One region of the Leisingera daeponensis DSM 23529 genome, then DNA from elsewhere that is predicted to be linked to it. Evidence: riboswitches for the same ligand, from Rfam matches in the RefSeq annotation. Region 1 holds a riboswitch; each other region holds the start of a gene.

What was found. A riboswitch is a leader RNA that binds a small molecule or an ion and turns the genes downstream of it on or off. The one in region 1 is predicted to bind cobalamin.
Region 2: another riboswitch for cobalamin. It lies ahead of DAEP_RS0112010 (aromatic ring-hydroxylating oxygenase subunit alpha); the one in region 1 lies ahead of DAEP_RS0101495 (DUF1636 family protein).
Region 3: another riboswitch for cobalamin. It lies ahead of DAEP_RS0109475 (ABC transporter substrate-binding protein); the one in region 1 lies ahead of DAEP_RS0101495 (DUF1636 family protein).

Annotation. Positions count from the first base shown of each region.
Region 1 covers NZ_KI421500.1:236,554-243,853, reverse strand. The annotation lists gene DAEP_RS0101510 (DeoR/GlpR family DNA-binding transcription regulator) at 1-782, shown strand, start outside; gene glpD (glycerol-3-phosphate dehydrogenase) at 775-2,352, shown strand; gene cobO (cob(I)yrinic acid a,c-diamide adenosyltransferase) at 2,423-3,058, opposite strand; cobalamin riboswitch at 3,110-3,326, shown strand; gene DAEP_RS0101495 (DUF1636 family protein) at 3,424-3,834, shown strand; gene cobW (cobalamin biosynthesis protein CobW) at 3,837-4,871, shown strand; gene cobN (cobaltochelatase subunit CobN) at 5,052-7,300, shown strand, end outside.
Region 2 covers NZ_KI421500.1:2,364,628-2,371,927, reverse strand. The annotation lists gene DAEP_RS0112025 (hypothetical protein) at 1-36, shown strand, start outside; gene DAEP_RS0112020 (DUF1523 family protein) at 48-692, shown strand; gene DAEP_RS22660 (zinc-binding dehydrogenase) at 617-1,867, opposite strand; cobalamin riboswitch at 2,186-2,384, shown strand; gene DAEP_RS0112010 (aromatic ring-hydroxylating oxygenase subunit alpha) at 2,492-3,727, shown strand; gene DAEP_RS0112005 (FAD-binding oxidoreductase) at 3,732-4,817, shown strand; gene DAEP_RS0112000 (DUF5928 domain-containing protein) at 5,159-6,736, opposite strand; gene DAEP_RS0111995 (sulfotransferase family protein) at 6,878-7,300, shown strand, end outside.
Region 3 covers NZ_KI421500.1:1,848,897-1,856,196, forward strand. The annotation lists gene DAEP_RS0109455 (aldehyde dehydrogenase family protein) at 1-273, opposite strand, end outside; gene DAEP_RS0109460 (LysR family transcriptional regulator) at 379-1,266, shown strand; gene DAEP_RS0109465 (ABC transporter ATP-binding protein) at 1,291-2,052, opposite strand; gene DAEP_RS0109470 (FecCD family ABC transporter permease) at 2,049-3,098, opposite strand; gene DAEP_RS0109475 (ABC transporter substrate-binding protein) at 3,095-4,105, opposite strand; cobalamin riboswitch at 4,252-4,445, opposite strand; gene DAEP_RS0109480 (succinylglutamate desuccinylase/aspartoacylase family protein) at 4,523-5,566, opposite strand; gene rimK (30S ribosomal protein S6--L-glutamate ligase) at 5,571-6,476, opposite strand; gene DAEP_RS0109490 (paraquat-inducible protein A) at 7,118-7,300, shown strand, end outside.

The sequences.
Region 1 (7,300 bases):
ATGCCAGCGGCCGTCAGAACGAAATCATCTCCCTCCTGAACCGGCAGGACCGGGTCGAGGTCGAGGATCTCTCCCGCCGCTTTGGCGTCTCCCTGCAGACCGTGCGTGCCGATCTGCGCGACCTGTCGGCGCGCGGCGCCCTGTCCCGTGTCCACGGAGGCGCCGTCCGGGTCAGCTCCGCCGCCAGTCAGGGCTACGAGGACCGGCGCAAACTGAACGCCGGCAACAAGCTGGCGATGGCCGCCCTGGCGGCAGAACTGATCCCGGACAATTGCTCGCTCGCGCTCAACATCGGCACCTCCACCGAACAGGTTGCCCGGGCGCTGTCCGGCCACAGCGGCCTGACGGTGATTTCCAACAATATAAATATTATCAACATGATGATCGGCGGCCAAGCAAAGGAGCTGATCCTGGCGGGCGGCACCGTGCGGCAAAGCGACGGTGCCATCGTGGGCGAGGATGCGGTGGATTTCTTCTGCCGCTACAAGGTGGATTTCGCCGTCATCGGCGCCTCGGCACTGGATGCCGACGGCGCGGTGATGGACCACGACGCGCGCGAGGTTTCGGTTGCCCGCGCGATCCTGAAGAACGCCCGGCAAAAGGTTCTGGTCTGCGACGGCAGCAAGTTCGACCGCTCCGCCCCGGTGCGGATCTGCGATGTCGCGGATCTCGACGTGGTGATCACCGACCGCCCCGTGCCGGAAGAATTCGCCGAAGCCGCGCAGGCGGCCGGCACCCGCATCCTGACCGCAGGACAAAACGAAAGCAGCGAAAATGACTGACACGCCTGTAACGGATCTTTTCATCATCGGCGGCGGCATCAACGGCTGCGGCATCGCCCGCGACGCCGCAGGCCGCGGGTTGTCGGTGACGCTGGCAGAGATGAATGATCTGGCCTCCGCCACCTCCTCCGCCTCGACCAAGCTGTTCCACGGCGGATTGCGCTATCTCGAATATTTCGAGTTCCGCCTGGTGCGCGAAGCGCTGATCGAGCGCGAGGTGCTCTTGAAAGCGATGCCGCATATCTCCTGGCCGATGCGCTTTGTGCTGCCGTTCCACAAGGACATGCGGTTCGACAGCGAAACGCCCACATCCAAGCTGCTGACAACCTTCATGCCGTGGATGAAGGGCCGCCGTCCGGCCTGGCTGATCCGGCTGGGGCTGTTCCTGTACGACAGCCTTGGCAAACGCGGCATCCTGCCCGGTACCGCCAAGCTGGATCTGGCAAGCGACCCGGCGGGCCGCCCGCTGAAGGCCAAGTTCAAGACCGCCTTTGAATATTCCGACTGCTGGATCGAGGACGCCCGCCTGGTGATGCTGAACGCCCGCGACGCGCTGGCCCGCGGTGCCAAGATCCTGACCCGCACCGAAGTGCTGTCCGCGGACCGCCAGTCAGACCATTGGGTGATCCGCACCAAGGACCACGCCACCGGCGCGGAGCAGGAGCACCGCGCCCGGATGCTGGTGAATGCAGGCGGGCCGTGGGTTGCCGATGTGCTGCACCAGAAGCTGGGCCAGAACAGCCGCGAGAACGTCCGCCTGGTGCGCGGCAGCCATATCGTGGTGCCGAAACTGTTCGACCACGGCCGCTGCTATTTCTTCCAAGGCACCGACGGGCGGATCATCTTTGCCATTCCGTACGAGCAGGATTTCACCCTGATCGGCACAACGGATGCCGACCACCCGGACCCGGACACCGCACCGGTCTGCACCGGCGCCGAGCAGGATTATCTCGCAGCTTTCGCGTCGGAATACTTCGAGCAGCCGGTGAAACGCGAGGACATCGTCTGGACCTACTCCGGCGTGCGCCCGCTCTATGACGACGGTGCCAGCTCTGCCACCGCGGCGACCCGCGAATACGTGCTGACGCTGGACCAGGCGCAGGCGCCGCTGCTCAACGTCTTTGGCGGCAAGATCACCACCTACCGCAAGCTGGCCGAGGCGGCGCTGGCGAAGATCGGAGAAGTGTTCCCGCAGCTGCCCGCCAACTGGACCGCAGGTGTGGCCCTGCCCGGCGGCGATTTCCCGGTGGAGGACGTGGCAAAGCTGACCTCCAAGCTGGCCGCGGACTATCCGTTCCTCACCCCCTATTGGACGGGCCGGATGATCCGCGCCTATGGCACCGAGGCCTGGGAGGTGCTGGGAGACGCCAAGACCGCCGGTGATCTGGGCCAGGATTTCGGCGCCACCATTACCGCCCGCGAGCTCGACTGGGCGATTGCCCGCGAATGGGTGCGCGCAGGCGACGATTACCTGTGGCGGCGCACCAAACTGGGCCTGCGGCTGGATGAGACCCAGCGCGCGGCGGTGGATGCCTACATTCAAGGAAAAGCCGCACAGTTGGCGGCGTGATACAAACGGCCGCGCCCAGGCCTGGGCGGGGCCGGCGCGGCCCGGCCTGCCGGCCGGGCGATGGTTCTGCTTAAAACTCGACGCCCTTCTGCGCCTTCACGCCGGCGCGGAAGGGATGTTTGATCTGGCCCATCTCGGTTACCAGATCGGCAATCTCGATCAGCTCTTCCTTGGCGTTGCGCCCCGTCAGCACCACATGGGTCATCGGCGGCTTGTGCTCCACCAGGAACTCCAGCACCTCGTCGAGGTCCAGATACTCGTAGCGCAGCGCGATGTTGATCTCGTCCAGCAGCACCATGGTGTTCTTCTCGTCCAGGATCATCTCCTTGGCCTTTTCCCAGCCCTTCTGCGCCGCGGCAATGTCACGCGCCTTGTCCTGGGTCTCCCAGGTGAAGCCCTCGCCCATGGCATAGAACTGGCAGAGATCGCTGAAGTTCTCCTCGATCAGCGTCCGCTCCCCGGTCTGCCAGGCGCCCTTGATGAACTGCACCACGGCGCAAGGCATCTTGTGGGCGATGCAGCGCATGATCATGCCGAACCCCGAGGAAGACTTGCCCTTGCCCGGCCCGGTGTGGACGATGATCAGGCCCTTCTCGCCCTCCTTGGTCTTCATCATCCGGTCGCGCGCGGCCTTTTTCTTGGCCATCTTGGAGGCGTGGCGGGCGGCTTCTTCCTCTGAGATGCCGGTTTCAGACTTTTCGCTCATGGGGGCTCTCCAGCTGTTTGACCCCATGTCTTGACAAAGAAGGGCGCGATAGCGCAAGGGGGTTTCGCTGGTTCCTGCGAAAGCAGGCGAAGAGGGAATGTGAAGGCCGCCAAATTTCTTTGGAGACCCGAAGCACAGCCGCCCCCGCGACCGTGACCGGATGAGGCCGCCATGCCACTGGGAGAGATCCCGGGAAGGCAGGATGGCCGGCAAGGCATGCGCCTTGGCATCCGCAAGCCGGGAGACCTGCCAGCAAGAGAGAGAACAACGGGCGGGCGGGGTGTTCCGCGACCGGTTGAGGGGCTGGCACGCTGCCGCCCCCCTTTCGGCCATCCCGCACGCCTGCCGCGACAGGAGACGCGCCGATGGCTGACGATATGGCAGGCAAGACTGCCAGCACCCCGGGACCGGTCACGCTGACCGTTTGCCTCACCTGCCGCCGCGAGGGCGCCGACCCGGAGGGTGCCCGCCCCGGCGCCATCCTGCACGCCGCACTGGCAGAGGCCGGAATGCCCGAAGGTGTCGCCTTGCGCGGCGTCGAGTGCCTGTCCTCCTGCAAGCGCGGCTGCGCCGTGGCACTGGTCGGCGGCGCAGAGCGCTGGACCTATGTCTACGGCGACCTCGACCCGGACCAGCATGTCCCTGAAATCCTGGAAGGCGCCGCCGCATACGCCGCCACCGCCGATGGCGTGGTGCCGTGGCGCGAACGCCCGCAGACCTTCCGCAAGCAATCCGTTGCCCGCATCCCGCCGGCCAAGTTCTTCTCCGAGGAGTAAACATGAGCGACCTCAACAAGATCCCCGTCACCGTCATCACCGGCTTCCTCGGTGCGGGCAAGACCACCCTGATCCGCCACCTGATGCAGAACCCGCAGGGCAAGCGCCTGGCCGTGGTGGTCAATGAGTTCGGCACCGCCGGTGTCGATGGCGACATCCTGAAGTCCTGCGCGGATGAGAACTGCCCGGCGGAGAACATCATGGAGCTGGCCAACGGCTGCATCTGCTGCACCGTGGCCGATGACTTCATCCCCACCATCGAACAGCTGATGAACCTGCCGGAGAAGCCGGATCACATCGTGATCGAAACCTCCGGCCTGGCGCTGCCCAAGCCGCTCTTGAAGGCCTTTGACTGGCCCGCGATCCGCTCCCGCATCACTGTGGACGGCGTGATTGCGCTGGCCGATGCCGAGGCGGTCGCCAAGGGCCAGTTCGCCCCCGACCTGGACGCGGTGCAGGCCCAGCGCGAGGCGGACGGCAGCATCGACCATGAAACCCCGCTGTCCGAGGTGTTCGAGGACCAGATTTCCTGCGCCGACATCGTGCTGCTGTCCAAGGCCGACCTGGCCGGCGACGCAGGCGTCGAGAAGGCCCGCGCGGTGATCGAGGCCGAAGCGCCGCGCAAGCTGCCGATCCTGCCGATGAGCGAAGGCGTGATCGACCCGCGCATCATCCTGGGCCTGAACGCCGCTGCCGAGGACGATCTGGAGGCCCGCCCCAGCCACCACGACGGCCACCACGATCACGAGCATGACGATTTTGAAAGCATCGTTGTCGAAATGGGCGAAGTCTCCGACCCCGAAGCGCTGCAGAATGCCATCGTGAAACTCGCCCGCGAACGCAACATCCTGCGCGTCAAAGGCTATGTCGCGGTGGAGGGGAAACCGATGCGGATGCTGGTTCAGGCCGTGGGCGAGCGCCTGCGTGCGCAATACGATCAGCCCTGGGGCGCGCAGCCGCGCAAGACGGCCCTGGTGGTCATCGCCGAGCATGACGACATCGACGAACAGGCCATCCGCGCCGAGCTGGGGGCGTAAGCTGAAATGAAAACCACGAAGCGCAAAGCGGGATGCTCCGCCCGGCCGGCAGGCCGGGCAGCGCCCGTCCCGCCCCCGTCAAACCGAAGGTTTGCCTTCGGCAAAACGGGGCGGGCGCTTCTCGCCCTCCCCGCCGGGACGGGCGCCGCCCTTCGTGGCGATCCCAACAGGAAGTAAGCCATGCACGTCGTCTTCCGCGAAAGCCACGGCCTTGACGAGACCGACACCCCGCAGGACCTCGGGCAGACGCCTGCGGACCTTGTGGTGCTGTCTTTCTCCGACAGCGATCTCGGCGCTTTCGCGGCGGGCTGGCACCGCGCGGACGGCAAGCTGCCCTCCCTGCGCCTCGCCAACCTGGTGGCGCTCAAGCACCCGCTGTCGGTCGATGTCTACGCGGAACAAACGCTGGAAGGCGCCAAGGGCGTCCTCGTTCGCCTGATCGGCGGCGAAAGCTACTGGTCTTACGGCCTCGCCACGCTGCAGGACCTCGCCCGCCGCAAGGGCATTGCGCTGGCGATCCTGCCCGCAGACGGGCGCGAGGATGCGCGGCTCGATGAGCTCTCCACCCTGCCCGTCTCCACCCTGCGCCGCCTGCAATCGCTGTGCGATGCCGGCGGCGCGGTGGCAGCCCAGGCAGCACTTGCCCAGCTGTCGCTCGCCGCTGGTCTTTACGCAGGCCCGGTCCTCGGCCTCAAATCCATGCCCGAATACGGGTTCTACGACCCGGACAAGGGGGTGCTGGCGGACCTGCCGCCGCAGGACAAGCCGCTGGTGCTGGTGAGCTTTTACCGCTCCTACCTCACCGCCGCCGACACCGCCCCGGTGGATGCGCTGATCGAAGAATTGCGCGCCCGCGGCTACGCCGCCTTCGGCACCTTTGCCGCCAGCCTCAAGGCGCCTGCCGCCGCCGATTGGCTGCGCGAGAAGCTGCCCGCCTTGCACCCGGCAGCGATCATCAACGCCACCGCCTTTTCCGCACAAGGCACCGACGGCAGCGCCTCGCCGCTCAGCACCACCGGCTGCCCGGTGTTCCAGGTCGCCCTGTCCACCGCGCGCAAGAAAGACTGGGCTGAGGCCGGCCGCGGCTTGTCGCCTGCCGATCTCGCCATGCACGTGGTGCTGCCCGAAGTCGACGGCCGCATCTTCGCGGGCGTGGTCAGCTTCAAATCGCCGGGCAAGAAAGACCCGGACCTGCAATATTCCCGCTTTGCCCACCGCGCCGATGCGGACCGCATCAAGGCCGCCGTGGACCGTGTGGAGGGCTGGCTGCGCCTCGCCAATCTGCCGAACGCAGACAAACGCCTTGCCCTGATCCTCTCCACCTATCCGGGACGCGACCATAACCTCGCCCACGCCGTCGGCCTCGACGCGCTGGCCTCCTGCGATGAAATCCTGCGTGCGCTCTGGGATCAGGGCTATACGGTGGAACCGCAGGAAAACACCGGCCTGCGGCTGATGGACGAGACGCTGAGGGTCCCGCTGGAGGACTACAAGGCCGCCCTCGCCGCCCTGCCGCAAGAGCTGCAGGATACCTTGGCCGAGGCCTGGGGCCGCCCGGAAGAAGACCCCGGCTGCCGCGACGGCGCCTTTTATTTCAAGGCTTTGCGCGCAGGTAGAGCGCTCATCGCCTTGCAGCCCGAACGCGGCGAAGTGAAAACCCGCGTTGATGACTACCACGACCTCGACCGCACCCCGCGCCACGCCTATGTGGCCTTTTACCTGTGGCTGCGGGAGCAAACCGACGCCCTCGTCCACATCGGCGCTCACGGCACGCTGGAGTGGCTGCCGGGCAAGGCAGTGGCGCTGTCGGGCGCCTGCTGGCCCGAGGTGCTGACCGGCCCGCTGCCCGTCGCCTACCCCTTCATCGTCAACGACCCCGGCGAGGCCGCCCAGGCCAAGCGCCGTATCGGTGCGGTCACCATCGGCCACCTGCCGCCGCCTTTGGCGCAGACCACTCTGCCCGAAGGCATGGCGCGGCTCGAAAGCCTGCTGGATGAATATTCCACCGCCGACGGGCTCGACCCCGCCCGCCGCGACCGGCTGATCGGCGACATCCGGGCGGAGGCGCAGGGCACCGGCGTGGAGGCCGATCTGGGCCTTACCCCCGACACCTCCCCCGCCGAGGCGATCACCCGCATCGACGCCTTTGTCTGCGACATCAAGGAAAGCCAGTACGGCGAGGGGCTGCATATCTTCGGCACCGGCCAATGCGGGGCGGAGGAACGCGCGGGGCTGATCGCCGCGCTGGACGGCAGGATCGTCCCGCCCGGCCCCTCCGGCTCGCCCTTCCGCGGCCGCGCCGATGTGATCCCGACGGGCCGCAACCTCTTTACCACCGACCCGCGGGCGGTGCCGTCGCGGGCGGCGCATGCGCAAGGGGTCAAACTGGCGGAAGAGCTGCTGCGCCGCCACCTTCAGGATCACGGCGA
Region 2 (7,300 bases), 2.1 Mb from region 1:
ATCGCGCTTCTGGTCTATGTCATTAACTTCATGTGAGGAGCTGCCCGATGCGTTTCATCAAATGGGCCATCCTGATCACCTTCTGGGTGCTGTTCGGCGCCTTCCTGCATTACACGCTGCCGCAGTACGACGTGGCGCGCATCGTCAACACCTACGAGGAGCGGCAGGAGCTGAACGACTGGACCCGCCTGTTCTGGTCCAAGCCCGACGACCAGTCGGCGCAGCTGATCAACCGCGATGTGCAGTTCATCCAGGCAGTGCGCGCCAACGGCCGCAATATGGTCTACCGCAATGAGGACACCGGCTGGAACTGGCCGCCCTATTTCAAGTTCGACACCGCGAACCTCTATACGGATGCCAATGACAGCATCTCGACCAGGGCCAACCCGGAGTGGGTGGCGGTGATGCATTACGGCTGGCGCAACGAGTTCCTGTCGATCTTCCCGAATGCGGTGTCGATCAAGCCCGTGGCCGGGCCGGAGGATAAGCCGACAAACTGGTTCAGCATCATCTTCCTGGTGCTGCTGGCCGCCATCCTGTGGGCCATCTATGTGCGCTGGCGCCGGTTCCGGCGGGCGCGGATCGAGCCGATGATCGAAAGCGCCGAGGACAGCCTCTATGCCGCGGGGGATGCGATTGCGGAACGGCAGGGCCGCTTCCGCCGCTGGCTGGACAGCTGGAAATCGAAGTGATGAGGGGCCGCCGCGTGGGCGGCCTTTTCATTGGCTTTGAGGGTCTTGCGGCTCGTCAGGCCTGTGGCGGCACAAGAACGAAGTTGCCGAAATGGGTTTTCTTCAGGAATTCCTGCTGGGCCCTGGCGATGTCCTTGAGCGGGAAGACTTTGGCGACAAGCGGCCGGATTTCGCCGCGCTCGATATAGGAAATCAGGTTCGGAAATCAGGTTCGGAAAAACCGGCTCATCCCAGGCGGTGCAGCCGATCAGGGTGATGTCCTTCAAATACATATCCCGCATGTCCAGATCGACAACCGGCCCGGCGATGGCGCCGCTGGACACCAGGCGGCCGCCGCGTTTCAGCAGTTTGAGCATTTGCGGGAAGCCAGCCCCCGCCACATTGTCAACGACGGCGTCAACGCTTTCCCCGCCCAATTCCGCCAGCAGGCCGCTGTCCCGGTCCAGAACGATATCCGCACCAAGGCCGCGCAGCTGATCCATCTTCCCCCGGCTGGTGACCGCCGCCACCCGGGCGCCGCGGCGTTTGGCCAGCTGCACTGTGGCCGAGCCGACACCGCCGGAAGCGCCGGTCACAAGCACCAGCTCGCCAGCGCGCACGCTGGCGCGGTGCAGCATGTTTTCCGATGTGCCATAGGCGCAGGGAATTGTCGCCAGCTCCTCGTCCGACCAGGCGCAGTCGACCGGGAACACCTCAGTTGCCGGGACTTTGACATATTCGGCAAAGGCGCCGTCAAAGTCCGAGGCCATCCAGACGTTGTCCATAACGCCGTAGCCATTGGGGCGCATGCAGGGGCGCACCAGAACCCGCTTGCCGGTCAGGGCCTGGCTGGCGCCTGGGCCTGCCGCAACAACCCTGCCGCAGCAGTCGGTGCCCTGGATCAGCGGGAAGGGGGTTGCCTTGTTCCAGCCGCCGTCGGCCTTTTGTTCGGCATGGGCTTCCTGGCGGCCTGCGGCCGCGGCGGTGTCCGTCGTCACGCTGGAGGAATACCATCCGAGCCGGGTGTTGATTTCGGTGTTGTTCACCCCGGCTGCCAGAACCCGCAGCAGCAACTCTCCCTCGCCGGGGTCCGGGATGGGCACGGGTTTGTACTCAAGCTTGTCGTAGCCGCCGTTTCCGGTGGTCACGACGGCCATCATGGTGCCCGTGCTGCTGCGCGTCATTGGTTCGTTCATAAGCGGCCCCTTTCGTTTGCGCGGGGTGCCGGAAGATATCGGGATACAGTGCAAATACTGCCCGCAGGGCAGGGGCGGCGGCAAGAGGTGAATCCAAAGACACGGTGCGGCCTGTCCGTCGGGCGCAGTCTGGCGAATCGCTGAGCCGAGCCGATTCGGAGGAAAATACCCTGAAGATCAGCACTTTGCCGCAAACGGACCGGCGAGTGCCGGTTTGAGATTCTGCGCCGGAAACGGGCCTAAGGCGGGGATAACATGCATGTCTTTTTCCGGTTTCGGCGGGTCGGATTTGTCTCCGCCCAAGGGGTGCGTTTCGGGCAATTTGCGCCTCAGCAAGGTGCCGCCCCCTGGGGCGGAGAATTGGGAAGCTGGTGAAATTCCGGTACTGCCCCCGCAACGGTGACCCCGGGCAAGGCATGGCAAAGACCACTGAAGCAGGCGCTTCGGGAAGGTGCCAGGCCCCGCCGCCGAATGGCCCCGGGACAGTCCGGAAACCAGCCTTGCCCCGAAAACGTCAACCGCGGGCGGCGGCGGGGCGGTTGCAGGCGCTTGGCCTGTGATCTCTCTCCTCATGCCCGCAGCCAAGCCAACCTGCCGCGGGGATGCGGCAAAGGAGAGAAGCATATGCTTCACGACAGCGAAATTCTGGCCAGACTGGTGGCCCGTCAGAAAAACTATTCCCTGGAGCAGGCCTTCTATACCGATCCGGGCGTGCTGGATCTGGACATGCGCCAGATCTTCTACCGCGAGTGGCTGTTTGCCATTCCCGCCTGCGAGATCCCGAAGGCGGGGAACTTCGTGACCCACCAGGTTGGCGCCTACAACGTGATCATCGTGCGCGGCACCGATGGCGAGGTGCGTGCCTTTCACAATGCCTGCCGCCACCGCGGCTCCGTCGTGTGCAAGGCGAAAAAGGGCAATTCGCCCAAGCTGGTCTGCCCCTACCACCAGTGGACCTATGAGCTGGACGGCTCCTTGCTGTGGGCGCGCGACATGGGGCCGGAATTTGATGCCTCCAAGCACGGGCTGAAGCCGGTGCACTGCCGCGATCTGGCGGGACTGATCTATATCTGCCTGGCCGATGAGGCACCGGATTTCGATGCCTTCGCCGCTGTGGCCCGCCCTTATCTGGAGCCGCATGATCTGGGCAACGCCAAGGTCGCCTATGAAAGCTCGATCATCGAGAACGGCAACTGGAAGCTGGTCTGGGAGAACAACCGCGAATGCTATCACTGCGGCGGCAACCACCCGTCGCTGTGCCGGACCTTCCCCGAAGATCCATCGGTGACCGGTGTTGAGGGCGGCGAGACCCCGCCGCACCTGCAAAAGCATTTCGACCGGATCGAGGCGGCGGGTATCCCGGCCCAGTTCCAGATCGACGCGCGCGGCCAGTACCGGGTGGCGCGGATGCCGCTGAATGAGGGCGCCGAGAGCTATACCATGGACGGTAAGGCAGCTGTGGCCAAGAAACTGGGCCGGGTGCCGTTTGCCGATGCGGGCACGCTGTTGAAGTTCCACTACCCGACCACCTGGAACCATTTCCTGCCGGATCATTCCATCGTGTTCCGCGTGACCCCGATCAGCCCGACGGAGACCGAAGTCACCACCAAATGGCTGGTGCACAAGGATGCGGTCGAGGGCCAGGATTACGACCTGAAGCGGCTGACCGAAGTGTGGGTTGCCACCAACGACGAGGACCGCATCGTGGTGGAGGACAACCAGCGCGGAATCAACTCGCCCGCATATGAGCCCGGCCCCTATTCGGAAGTGCAGGAAAGCGGCGTTATCCAGTTCTCCAACTGGTATGCCGAGCACCTGACCCGTGCGCTGACCGGCCGCCACCTGATCGCGGCGGAGTAACGGCATGGGACTGCAGGCCAATTTCGAAACGCTGGATGAGACGCTGGCGTGGAAGGACGACGAGATGCTGGAATGCGTCACCGTCGTGCCCGAGGCGCCGAACACCGCCACCTTCAGCTTCCGCGCGCCTTCCGGCGCGTGGTTCAAATACCAGCCGGGCCAGTTTCTGACGCTGGAACTGCCGGTGCCGGGCGGCACTGTCTGGCGCACTTACACCATCAGCTCCTCACCCTCGCGGCCCTTGTCTATCTCTGTCACCGTGAAGGCGCAGGCCGACAGCATCGGCACCCGCTGGATGCTGGACAACCTGCGCCCGGGCATGTTCCTGAGGGCCTCCGGCCCGGCGGGCCTGTTCACCCTGCCCAAACGCCCGAACGGCAAGTTCCTGTTTATCTCCGCAGGTTCCGGCATCACGCCCAGCCTGTCGATGACCCAGTATCTGTTCGACCGCGGCCAGTCGCCCGATGTCAGTTTCATCAACTGTGCCAAGCGGCCCAGCGAGATCATCGCGCGGCGCCAGCTGGAGGGCATGGCGGCGCGGGTGCAGGGGATCAAGCTGCATTTCGTGGTTGAGGAGGACGACCCCTATCAGGTCTGGACCGGCTACCGCGGGCAGCTGAACCAGATTATGCTGGGCCTGATTGCCGGCGACTACCTGGAGCGCGAGGTCTACTGCTGCGGCCCGGACCCGTTCATGCAGGCGGTGCGCGACATGCTGAATGGCCTGGGCTTCGACATGGAGAACTACAATCAGGAAAGCTTTGGCGCGCCGGTGGAGACCGAAGCCGATGCGCCGGAGCTGGACGATGTGGTGCCGGAAGAGACCGCGGCGGCAGAGATCACCTTTGCCGCGTCGGGCGTCACCGCCACCTGCACAGAGACCGATACGGTGCTGGCGGTGGCCAAGGCGTCGGGCCTTAACATCCCGTCGGGCTGCACCTTCGGCATCTGCGGCACCTGCAAGGTCAGGAAAACCGCGGGCGACGTGCATATGGTCCACAACGGCGGCATCTCGGAGGAGGATGTGGAGGCAGGGTATATCCTGGCCTGCTGCTCCAACCCGATCGGCCGGGTCGAGGTCGAGATCTGAAGGCCCAGGGGGGGCGCACCGGATCCGGTGCGCCCCCTTTCCGTGCCCCGGTTCCAGGCCAAAGATCAGCAGGGGATCCAGCGCTGCATTCTGCCCGCCGCCGTTACGCGCCATCACCCGCATTGCTGGCAGGATGATCCGGACTTAGCACATCGCCAGGCCCAGACCTCCGCCCTGGACGCCAAGCAATGTCAGGATCCGCTCAGTCCAGGCCAGCCTAAGGGCCGGCATCACCAGCCCGGCGATGAAAGCCAATCGGCGCAATCCACCGCGAACATCGCCATCAGCCCTATGCTGGCCGTGACCGGCATGGAGGTCACTTGCCGCATCAGGCTGCCGGTTCAGTCCGCAAACAGAGACCGGGCTGCGGCAATCTCCATCGCCTTGTCCCGGGGCAGGTTCAGGAAACCGCCGAGCTGGGCTGCGTTTTCCTCCGCGCTGGCGCCCTCGCGCAGGTGAAAAAGCTGGCTGTAGACGGCATCGCGGATGCGGTCGCATTCATGCAGGATATCGTTGCGGATCGTCGGCAGCAGCCGCTCCAGCGTCAGTTGCGGCGTGCGCGCGCCCGCCAGGCCGGCCCGCTGGGCGTGGCCGATCAGGTAGTCATCGCTGAAGGTGCAGTCGATGTGCAGGAACCGGGTCGAGGAGCGGTCTGAAAGGAAATCATTCATCAGGTCGATGGCCGCGGGGTCCAGACAGATGATCAGCTGATCCGTCTCGTAGTATTCGAACAGCATCCGCAGCAGTGCCCGGCGGTGGCGGGTGCGCTTCATCAGCGCGGCCTCGATGCCGCCAAGGTCCGGCAGGGCGGTGTCTTCCTCGTCAAACAGATACTCGACAGCGGGAATACTGGTAGCCTGGCGGATCTGCTCCAGCAGCCGCTTGGCCACATGCCACTTCTTGCACACCACGACCAGCAGCTCGCGCTGGCGCCCCAGGCTGCTCTCGGTCTCCCAGAACCGCGGCGCAAAGCGGTGCCCGGTGCGACCGCGCTGGGCCAGGAACCTGTAGAGGCTGCGCCCCTCGTTGGAAATCTGGAAACTGACGCCCTGCGCCGCGTACAGCCGGCCCAGGCGCAGTTTCAGCTCCTTCGCCTCGGGGCTGATCTTGCGGGCAAACAGGAAGTCCTGGCTGAGCAGCAGATCATAATGGTCATTGTAGAAATTCACCGGCATCCCGTAGTCGGTGAACATCAGGAAGGTGAGCGTGCGCGTTTCGATTTCCGCCTCCGGGATCAGATGGCGCACCAGGGTTTGAAAAAATGTCTCATCCGGGATCCAGGTGGTGCGGAAGAACCGCATCACATCGCGGCGCTTGCGGATAAAGCCCAGGATCCACTCCACCGTGCGCCGCCGCAGGCACCACCACTGGCTGCCGATCTGCATCTGGATGTCGGCAGGGATGTCCCGTTGCAGCCCCAGCCGCTTCTGCAGGCCGTGGCTCCAGTAGAACAGCTGCTTGTGCTTTCGCTCGTTGAAGAAATGCCGGTAGATCAGCCGGTCCTCCTTCATGCCGGTCTTGATCCAGTCGCTTTCGAAGAAATCGAAGCTTTCGATGAAATCCTTGTCGTGCTCATCCAGGAAGCGGTGGGCGTATTCGGCGGTTTTCACCGCCATGCAATCGCCCGACAGCATGTAGAAATGAGTGGCGCGCGGGAAATCCTCCAACGCGCTTTGCAGGGCGTGCAGCGTTGCCTGAACCAGAGACCATTCCCCCCAGCCGCATTTGATCCGCTTCCGGGCGAAGGTGACATTGGGGTTGCCGGCCAGCTCTGTCCGGATCAGCCGGTAGTCCTCCTCCGCCGCCCGCCCGTCGAAGTGAATGGCCATGTAGTCGCCGGCCGCGGTCAGCTGTTCAGCCTGCTGGACAACCGCTTCGGGGTCTTTGTGGCAGAGCAGGATATATGCGATTTTCGCCATAGGGTGGACGGAGCGCCTTGTCTTGCCTGATTGTTTCTCTTGATAAGCGGGCTGACAGCACGAATAAACCAGATAGTTTCCGTTTCGCTAAACTTATGCGAAGAAGCTGGGGACAACGCGCAAGAAAAATGAGGGCAGCGGATGGGGTTCCCCGGCACCTGGATGACGGAAAGTGAAAGTGCGGTCTACCGGGTGGTGCCCAAATGCGCCTGCTCGACGATCGGACAGATCCTCTATTACTCCGATCACGGTCGGTTCTTCGACGGCGACATCCATGATTCCGAGGACGGCCTGCACAAATGGGCACAGGAGCACAGCCAGGGTCCGATCACCCGCAATGTGCAGGGGCACCGATCCTATGCCTTCACCTGCGTGCGCAACCCCTATACCCGCATCCTCAGTTCCTTTTTTGACAAGATCTGCGGCATCCAACGCAACGGCCGCCGTTACCGCGGCAATCTGGTGCCCAAGCTCGCCTATGAATACGGGATCGAGGTCGGCGGCGACGACGGCAAGCAGGAGTTCGACCAGATCGCCAGCTTCCGCCGGTTCCTGCTGTTTGCG
Region 3 (7,300 bases), 1.6 Mb from region 1:
CTTGCCTTCTTCACGGCTCAGCAGCGTGCCCAGTTCCTCAGCGCGGGCCATCAGCTCGTTGCCAATGTTCATCAGCACCGCCTGCTTGCGCTCCAGCCCGTAGGCAGCCCATTCGCGCTGCGCGATCTGCGCCTGATCCAGCGTGGCGTCCAGCTGATCGGCGCTGGCCTGGGCAAACATGCCGACCAGATCGCTCAGATCCGACGGATTGCGGTTTTCGATTTCGCTTTCGCCCGCCAGCCATTCGCCGGCAATCAGGTTCAGTTTGGTCACAGAGAAGCCCCAGATGCTGAAATTCAGGTTTGCAGCAGGATGGACTTCGGCCCCAGCATCAGTCAAACTCAATAAACTGAACGCAATTTCAACAATCCTGAAGCCATGGCCCTGAAGATCGAAATGCTGCGCGCCTTTTGCACCGTGGCGCAGACCGGAAACCTGTCGGAGGCCGCCAACCGGCTGGGCCGCACGCAGTCAGCTGTTTCCATGACCCTCAAGCAGATGGAGGATCATCTGGGCAAGAAGCTGTTCGAGGGCGAGCGCAAGAACCAGCTGTCGCCGCTGGGGGAGCAAGTCTTTGAACTGGCGCAGAAACAGGTGCGCCGCTTTGATCAGACGGTGCAGAGCATCGAAATGGCGGCGGAGGCGACCCACGGGTTGATCCGCATCGTGTCGGTGCCCTCGGTGGCGGCACTGGTGTTCCCGCCGGTGCTGGAGCATATGACCGCCCGCTTCCCGGGCCTGAAGGTGGAGCTGCGCGACACCGACACCCAGCAGGTTCTGGACGCCCTGGCCGAGGGCAAGGCGGATATCGGTATCGCGTCCGGCTATCATCCGCTGAACGGGGTCAAGGCTGTGCCGCTGTTCGAGGACCGGTTCGGCCTGGTCTGCTCCGCCGATCACCCGCTTCTGCGGCAGGAGCGGCCGCCATCGATTGCCGAGGTTACCGGACCCGGCTTTGTCCGCAACGCCCTGTGCGGCCTGATCCGCAACGAACGCTTCGTCGCGGCCAGCAGCGCCGCCGATGTGACGATCCACAACACCCATTCGCTGATCACCATGGTGCGGACCGGCAAATGGGTGACCGTGCTGCCGCAGACCGTGGCCCGGTTCATGCCGGAAACCACCGCCTTCCGCGCCATTGCCGATCTGCCGGACAAGCGGGAGGTCTACCTCTACCAGCGCGAACGCTCCCGGTTTGCGGCCCTGACGGAGGAATGCAGCCGGTTCATCCAGTCCTGCGACCTGTCACCGGATCAGCCGGGGTAACCGCGCGCCTGCGCCCGCCGCCGTTCAGGCAAGGTGAAAGGACAGATGCGGCGCGCCGCCGTCCGCATCCCGGACCTGCCGGGCCGTGATCCCGAACACCTCCGATACCGTGTCCGGCGTCAGCGCCTGCTGCGGCGTGCCCGATGCCACCAGGCGCCCGCCCGACAGCACCGCCACCCGGTCGCAGGTCAGCGCCTGGTTCAGATCGTGCAGCGCCACCACGGCAGTCACCTTCAGGTTCCGGACACAGTTCAGGATCGACAGTTGGTGGTGGATGTCCAGATGGTTGGTCGGCTCGTCCAGCAGCAGCAGCCCCGGCTGCTGGGCCAGGGCCCGCGCGATGTGCAGCCGCTGCCGCTCGCCGCCCGACAGGGTGGCCCATTCGCGCTGGGCAAATGCCTCCATTTCAACCGTCCGCAGGGCTTTGTCCACCTGCCGGGTGTCTTCCTCGCTCCACGGCCGCAGCGCCGACAGCCAGGGGGTGCGGCCCAGCTCCACCACCGAACGCGCGGTGATGCGCTCCGCGGTGTCGGCCTGCTGCTCGACGATGGCGATCCGCTGGGCGATTTCCCGGCGCGACAGCCGGGCCAGCGGCTGCTCCGCCAACAGCACGTCGCCTTGCGAGGGCCGGGCCAGCCCCGCCAGCAGCCGCATCAGCGTCGATTTGCCGGAGCCGTTGGGGCCGACCAGCGCCAGCGTTTCCCCCGGTTGCGCCATCAGCGACACATCCGACAGCAGCGCCTTGCCGCGCACCGCGAAGGACAGGCTGCGGGCTTCGATCCTCATCGCGCCGTCCTCTGCCCGCGCACCAGAATGATGGCAAAGGCCGGCGCTCCGATCAGCGCGGTCACGACGCCGATGGGCAGCACCTGGCCGGGGATGATGATACGCGACACGATGTCGGCGCCGATCAGGAACACCGCGCCGGTCAGGGCGGCGGCGGGCATCAGGCGGCGGTGGCCGGGGCCGACCAGGAACCGCGCCGCGTGGGGGATCACCAGGCCGACAAATCCGATGGAGCCGACGATCGACACCATCACAGCGGTCATCAGCGCGGTGGCAAAGATCAGCACCACCTGCACCCGCCGCACCGGGATGCCCAGCGCCGCGGCGGAATCGGTGCCGAAGGTGAAGGCATCCAGCGCCCGGGCGTGGAACCGGCAGATCATCCAGCCCGCCAGCGCCAGCGGCACCGCCAGCCACACATCCGGCCAGCGCACGCCGCTGAGGTTGCCCATCAGCCAGAACATGATGCCGCGCGCCTGATCGGCATTGGCGGATTTGGCGATGATGAAGGCGGTAAGCGCGTTGAACAGCTGCGAGCCGGCAATGCCCGCCAGCACGATCTGGGCCGCTGCCGCCCGGCTGCTGCCCGCCCCGGCGGCGCGCGCCAGAACGGCGACAAAACCAAACGCCAGCAGCGCGCCGTTGAAGGCGCCGAAGGACAGCGACAACGCGCCGCCGCCGAGGCCAGCAATGGTCACCGCCACCGCCCCGGTCGAGGCACCGGCGGAAATGCCAAGGATGTAAGGATCCGCCAGCGCGTTGCGCAGCAGCGCCTGCAGCACCACGCCCGCCACCGCCAGCGCCGCGCCGCAGGCCCCGGCCACCAGCGCCCGCGGCAGCCGGTAGCTCCAGATGATGCCCTGGTCCACCGGGTCCACCGGCAGGCCTGCGCCGGCCAGTTTGTTGACCAGAACGGACAGGACGAGGTCAGGCGCAAGCGAGGTTTCCCCGATCATTGCGCCTGCCAGAACCGCCGCAGCCAGCACCGGCAGGGCCAGGCAAGCGCCCCGGATGCCCTGCCAGGCAAGTGCGGCGGCTGCGCTCATGCGCCGTTGCCGATCGCGCTGAGTTCAGCGGCCAGATCCTCCAGCGCCGGGATCGCGCGGATGGTGGCGTCCATGGCTTGGGCATCCATCACCACGATGCGGCCGTTCTTCACGGCGTCCATCTGGCTGGCGACCGGATCGGTGCGCAGGAATTCCAGCTTCTTCTCGTAATCATCGGCGGCAAACCGGCGGCGGTCCATGCGGGCAATCACGATCACCGTCGGGTTGGCCTTGGCGATGGTTTCCCAGCCGACGGTCGGCCATTCCTCGTCGGTCTCGATAACATTGCGCAGGCCCAGCTGCTGCATCATGTAGCCCGGCGCGCCTTTCTGGCCGGCCACGAACGGGTCGCTCTCCATCTCAGGCGACGAGAACCAGAACACGGCGGAGGCGTCTTTCAGAGAAACCTCCTGCGCCTTGGCCACCGCCGCAGCCTCGCGGGCCTTGTAGCCGGCGACCAGCTCCGCGCCCTTTTCGGCCGCGCCGAAGATCGCCGCCAGCTCTTCGATGCCCTGATACAGGCTCTCGGTGGTGAACATTTCTGTCCGGGTGCCGTCGCCGCCGGTGGTGTTGTCCTTGCCGGCGCAATCTGCGGGCAGCACATAGGTCGGGATGCCGAGGTCATGGAACTGCTCGCGCTTGGCGACGATGCCTTCGGGACCGACGTGCCATTCGTACTGCGCCGCCACTAGGCCGGGGCGTTTGGCGACCACGCTTTCAAAGCTCGGGTCGTTGTCCGCCAGACGCTCGACCTTGGCGTTCACCTCGGCATATTCCGGCAGCACGTCGTTGAACCAGACCGAGGTGCCCAGCACCTTATCCCCCAGCCCCAGCGCATAGAGCACTTCGGTGGCCGCCTGGCCAACGGTTACGGAGGACGCCACGGGGGTTTCGAAGGTGAGGGACTGGCCGCAGTTTTCGATGGTCAGCGGAAAGGTCTCATCAGCTGCCGCGGCCTGTGCCGCAAGGGTGAAGGACAGGCCAATCAGGCCGGAACGCAGGAACATTTTAGTCGATCTCCATGTGTCAATGACCGGAGAACGGGTGAAAGGGCATTGACCGGCGGTGCGGAGGGTCTGAGCCCTTCCTCTGCGGCGCCTTATCGCGGCGGCGCATCCTGCCGGCAACCTCCCCGGACAACCCCGCCCGGTGTGCTTCGGTTTCTCTACCGGCAGGTCTCCTGACTGGCGGGTCATCGTCTGGGCCGTCTTCCCGGACCGCTGGGATCCAGTGACACGATGGCACAGCACTCGCCGCCTACAGTTGCGGGGGCAGTTCCGTTTGGCGCCCGGCAGGCACCACGGATTCCCTCTTAGCCCTTGCGGGACCGGTTAGGCGCGCGTAGCGCATCGCCTTCCTTGCGGCAAGAAAAAGTTGCCGCTGGCCGGGAAAACCCCGGCGGGAGGCCCGCCCTGCCGGGCGGGTTACAGGATCTCATCCTCGTCAAACATCGGATCGTCCTCCAGCTGGGCGCTGATGTCCTCGACCGAATCCTCTGCCTTTCTGAAGGAGGGAACCCTTCCCAGATGGAACACCGCATCGCCCTCGTTCACGACGGGCATTACCGCGCGGCCGACAATCAGCCCGTCGAAGGGGGCCAGGATTTCCTTGTCCTGCTCGCCGAAAGGGTCCGAGACCGACCCCATCAGCTCCCCTTCCCGGACCAGTTCCCCGTCATTCCTGTAGACCCTCAGAAGCCCGCCCATCGGCGCCCGCAGCCATTTGCTGGAGGCACAGAACTGCGGCTGCGATTTGGGTTTGGAAATGCCCTTGGCCGGAACCATCCCCATGTGCCGCAGCACCCGCAGGATGCCGGCCAGCCCGGCCCGGATCGACAGCTCGTCAAACCGCAGGCCCTCGCCCGCCTCAAAAAGCAGGATGTCCTTGCCGATCTCCCTGGCCGCACCGCGCAAAGAGCCGTCGCGCAGCGGCGACTGCATCACGATGGGCGCGCCGAACACCCCGGCAAGCTCCCGGGTTTTCGGGTTGTCGGGCGAGATGCGGATCTGCGGGTAATTGGTCCGGTGAACCGCCGCCGAATGCAGGTCGATCCCCAGATCCGAGCGGGCGACCACCTCGCTCATGAACAGATGCGCCATACGCGAGGCCAGCGAGCCGTGCTCGCTGCCGGGAAACGCCCGGTTCAGGTCGCGCCGGTCAGGCAGGTAGCGGGAATGGTTGATGAAACCGAAGGCATTGACGATGGGCACCGCAATCAGCGTGCCCTTGAGCGTCGTCAGGTTCGGCGCCCGCAGCAGCCGCCGGATGATCTCCACCCCGATCACCTCGTCGCCATGCACGCCGCCGCTGACAAAGACCGTCGGCCCGTCCTGACGGCCATGCACCACATGCGCTGACATGGTCACCGGCGTGTGATCGGACAGGACGCTGACCGGCAGGTCGACCGTCAGCCGCGAGCCCGGCGCCACTCTGGCGCGGCCGATGGTAAAATGCTGCCGCCCCCTCATGCGCTCACCCCTTGCCCTTGGTTTTGGTGGCACCTGCCTTGGCGTTCTTTTCCAGGAACTCGATCATCTTGCCGGCGATATCCAGGCCGGTGGCCTTTTCCACCCCTTCCAGGCCGGGGGAGGAGTTCACTTCCATCACCACCGCGCCGTGATTGGCGCGCAGCATGTCAACACCGCAGGCGTTCAGGCCCATGGTCTTTGCCGCGCGCACGGCGGTGGCGCGTTCTTCCGGCGTCAGTTTCACGACCTGAGCCGACCCGCCGCGGTGGAGGTTCGAGCGGAAGTCGCCCTCGGCCCCGGTGCGCTTCATCGCGGCCACGACCTTGCCGCCGATCACGATCGCCCGGATGTCGGTGCCGCCGGCCTCCTTGATGAACTCCTGCATGAGGATGTTGACGCCGGCGCCGCGGAACGCCTCGACCACCGACTTGGCCGACCGGTGGGTATCGGCCAGAACCACGCCGATACCCTGGGTGCCCTCCAGCAGTTTGATCACGATCGGCGCGCCGCCGGCGAGTTTCAGCACTTCCTCGGTCTGCTTGGGGTCATGGGCAAAGGTTGTGACCGGCAGGCCGACGCCGTCGCGCGCCAGCAGCTGCATCGAGCGCAGCTTGTCCCGCGACCGGCCGATGGCGACGCTTTCGTTCAGCGGGTAGACCCCCATCATTTCGAACTGCCGCAGCACTGCCGTGCCATAGAAGGTGACCGAGGCGCCGATCCGCGGGATCACGGCGTCATAGCCCTTCAGCTGCTCACCATTGTAATAAACTTCCGGGCGGCGGGTTGCGATGTTCATGTAGCAGCGCAGCGTGTCGATGATGTCGAGCTGGTGCCCCCGCTCCTCTGCCGCGGCCTTGAGGCGCTTGTGGGTATACAGGTTGGCATTGCGGGCAAGCATGGCAATTTTCACGTGGTGTCCTTTTCAGGTTGCCGCGCAGCAGCGGCGCGGCTGGCGCAGGCGGCGGTTGGATGGGTTTCGGCCCTGCTCTGCAGGGATTTTCTGACAGGTTCTGCTGGTCCGTCCGCCGGTACCAGTGTCCGGCGGACGGGCGTCATCGCCAATGGGGATCAATCATCTGCTTCGAACCTATAAGGTGCCGTATCCGTTTTCAAACATGCTGCCGCCGGGCCGCCGGAGGCGGTGCGCGGCTGGCTTGCCGACCCAGTACAGCCAGGCTAGAGTCTTGCATATAGGCAAAATATCATCGGCCCCTGCAAGGGATCGCATTGGCCAGCGCGGCCGGCATCCTGCCCGGGCTTCACGGGTGTGCCGGCCGGGATTCGCGGGCATGCTTGCGGCGGCAGGACCCGCGGACGCTGAAGGCTCCCCCGGACGCTGCGGCCGGGGCAGGCGCTGCAAGGGTGCGATAATTATCTCCTGCGCGCATTTCCAGGAAAAGAGGCATGTTTTGAGTGTTGCGGACCGATCCTTTGTGGTTATGAATGCCAACGCCTTCGTTACCTGCCGGCGGGCGAGAAGAGCCCGGTGCTGCAGGCTGCGGCAGATGGAGCGCCGCGCTGCGGCCGGCTGCTTGAGCGGACAAGGATAAGATGGACCCGGAACAGCTGATCGCCTGCCCTGCCTGTGACGTGCTGCACCGCGACCAGGAGGTGGCCAAGCACACCGTCGCCCGGTGCGCCCGCTGCGGCACGGTGCTGGCGGCGCCCAAATCGGGGGCGATGACCCGGATTGCGATGCTGTCCCTGACGGCGCTGATCCTGCTGGCGGCTGCG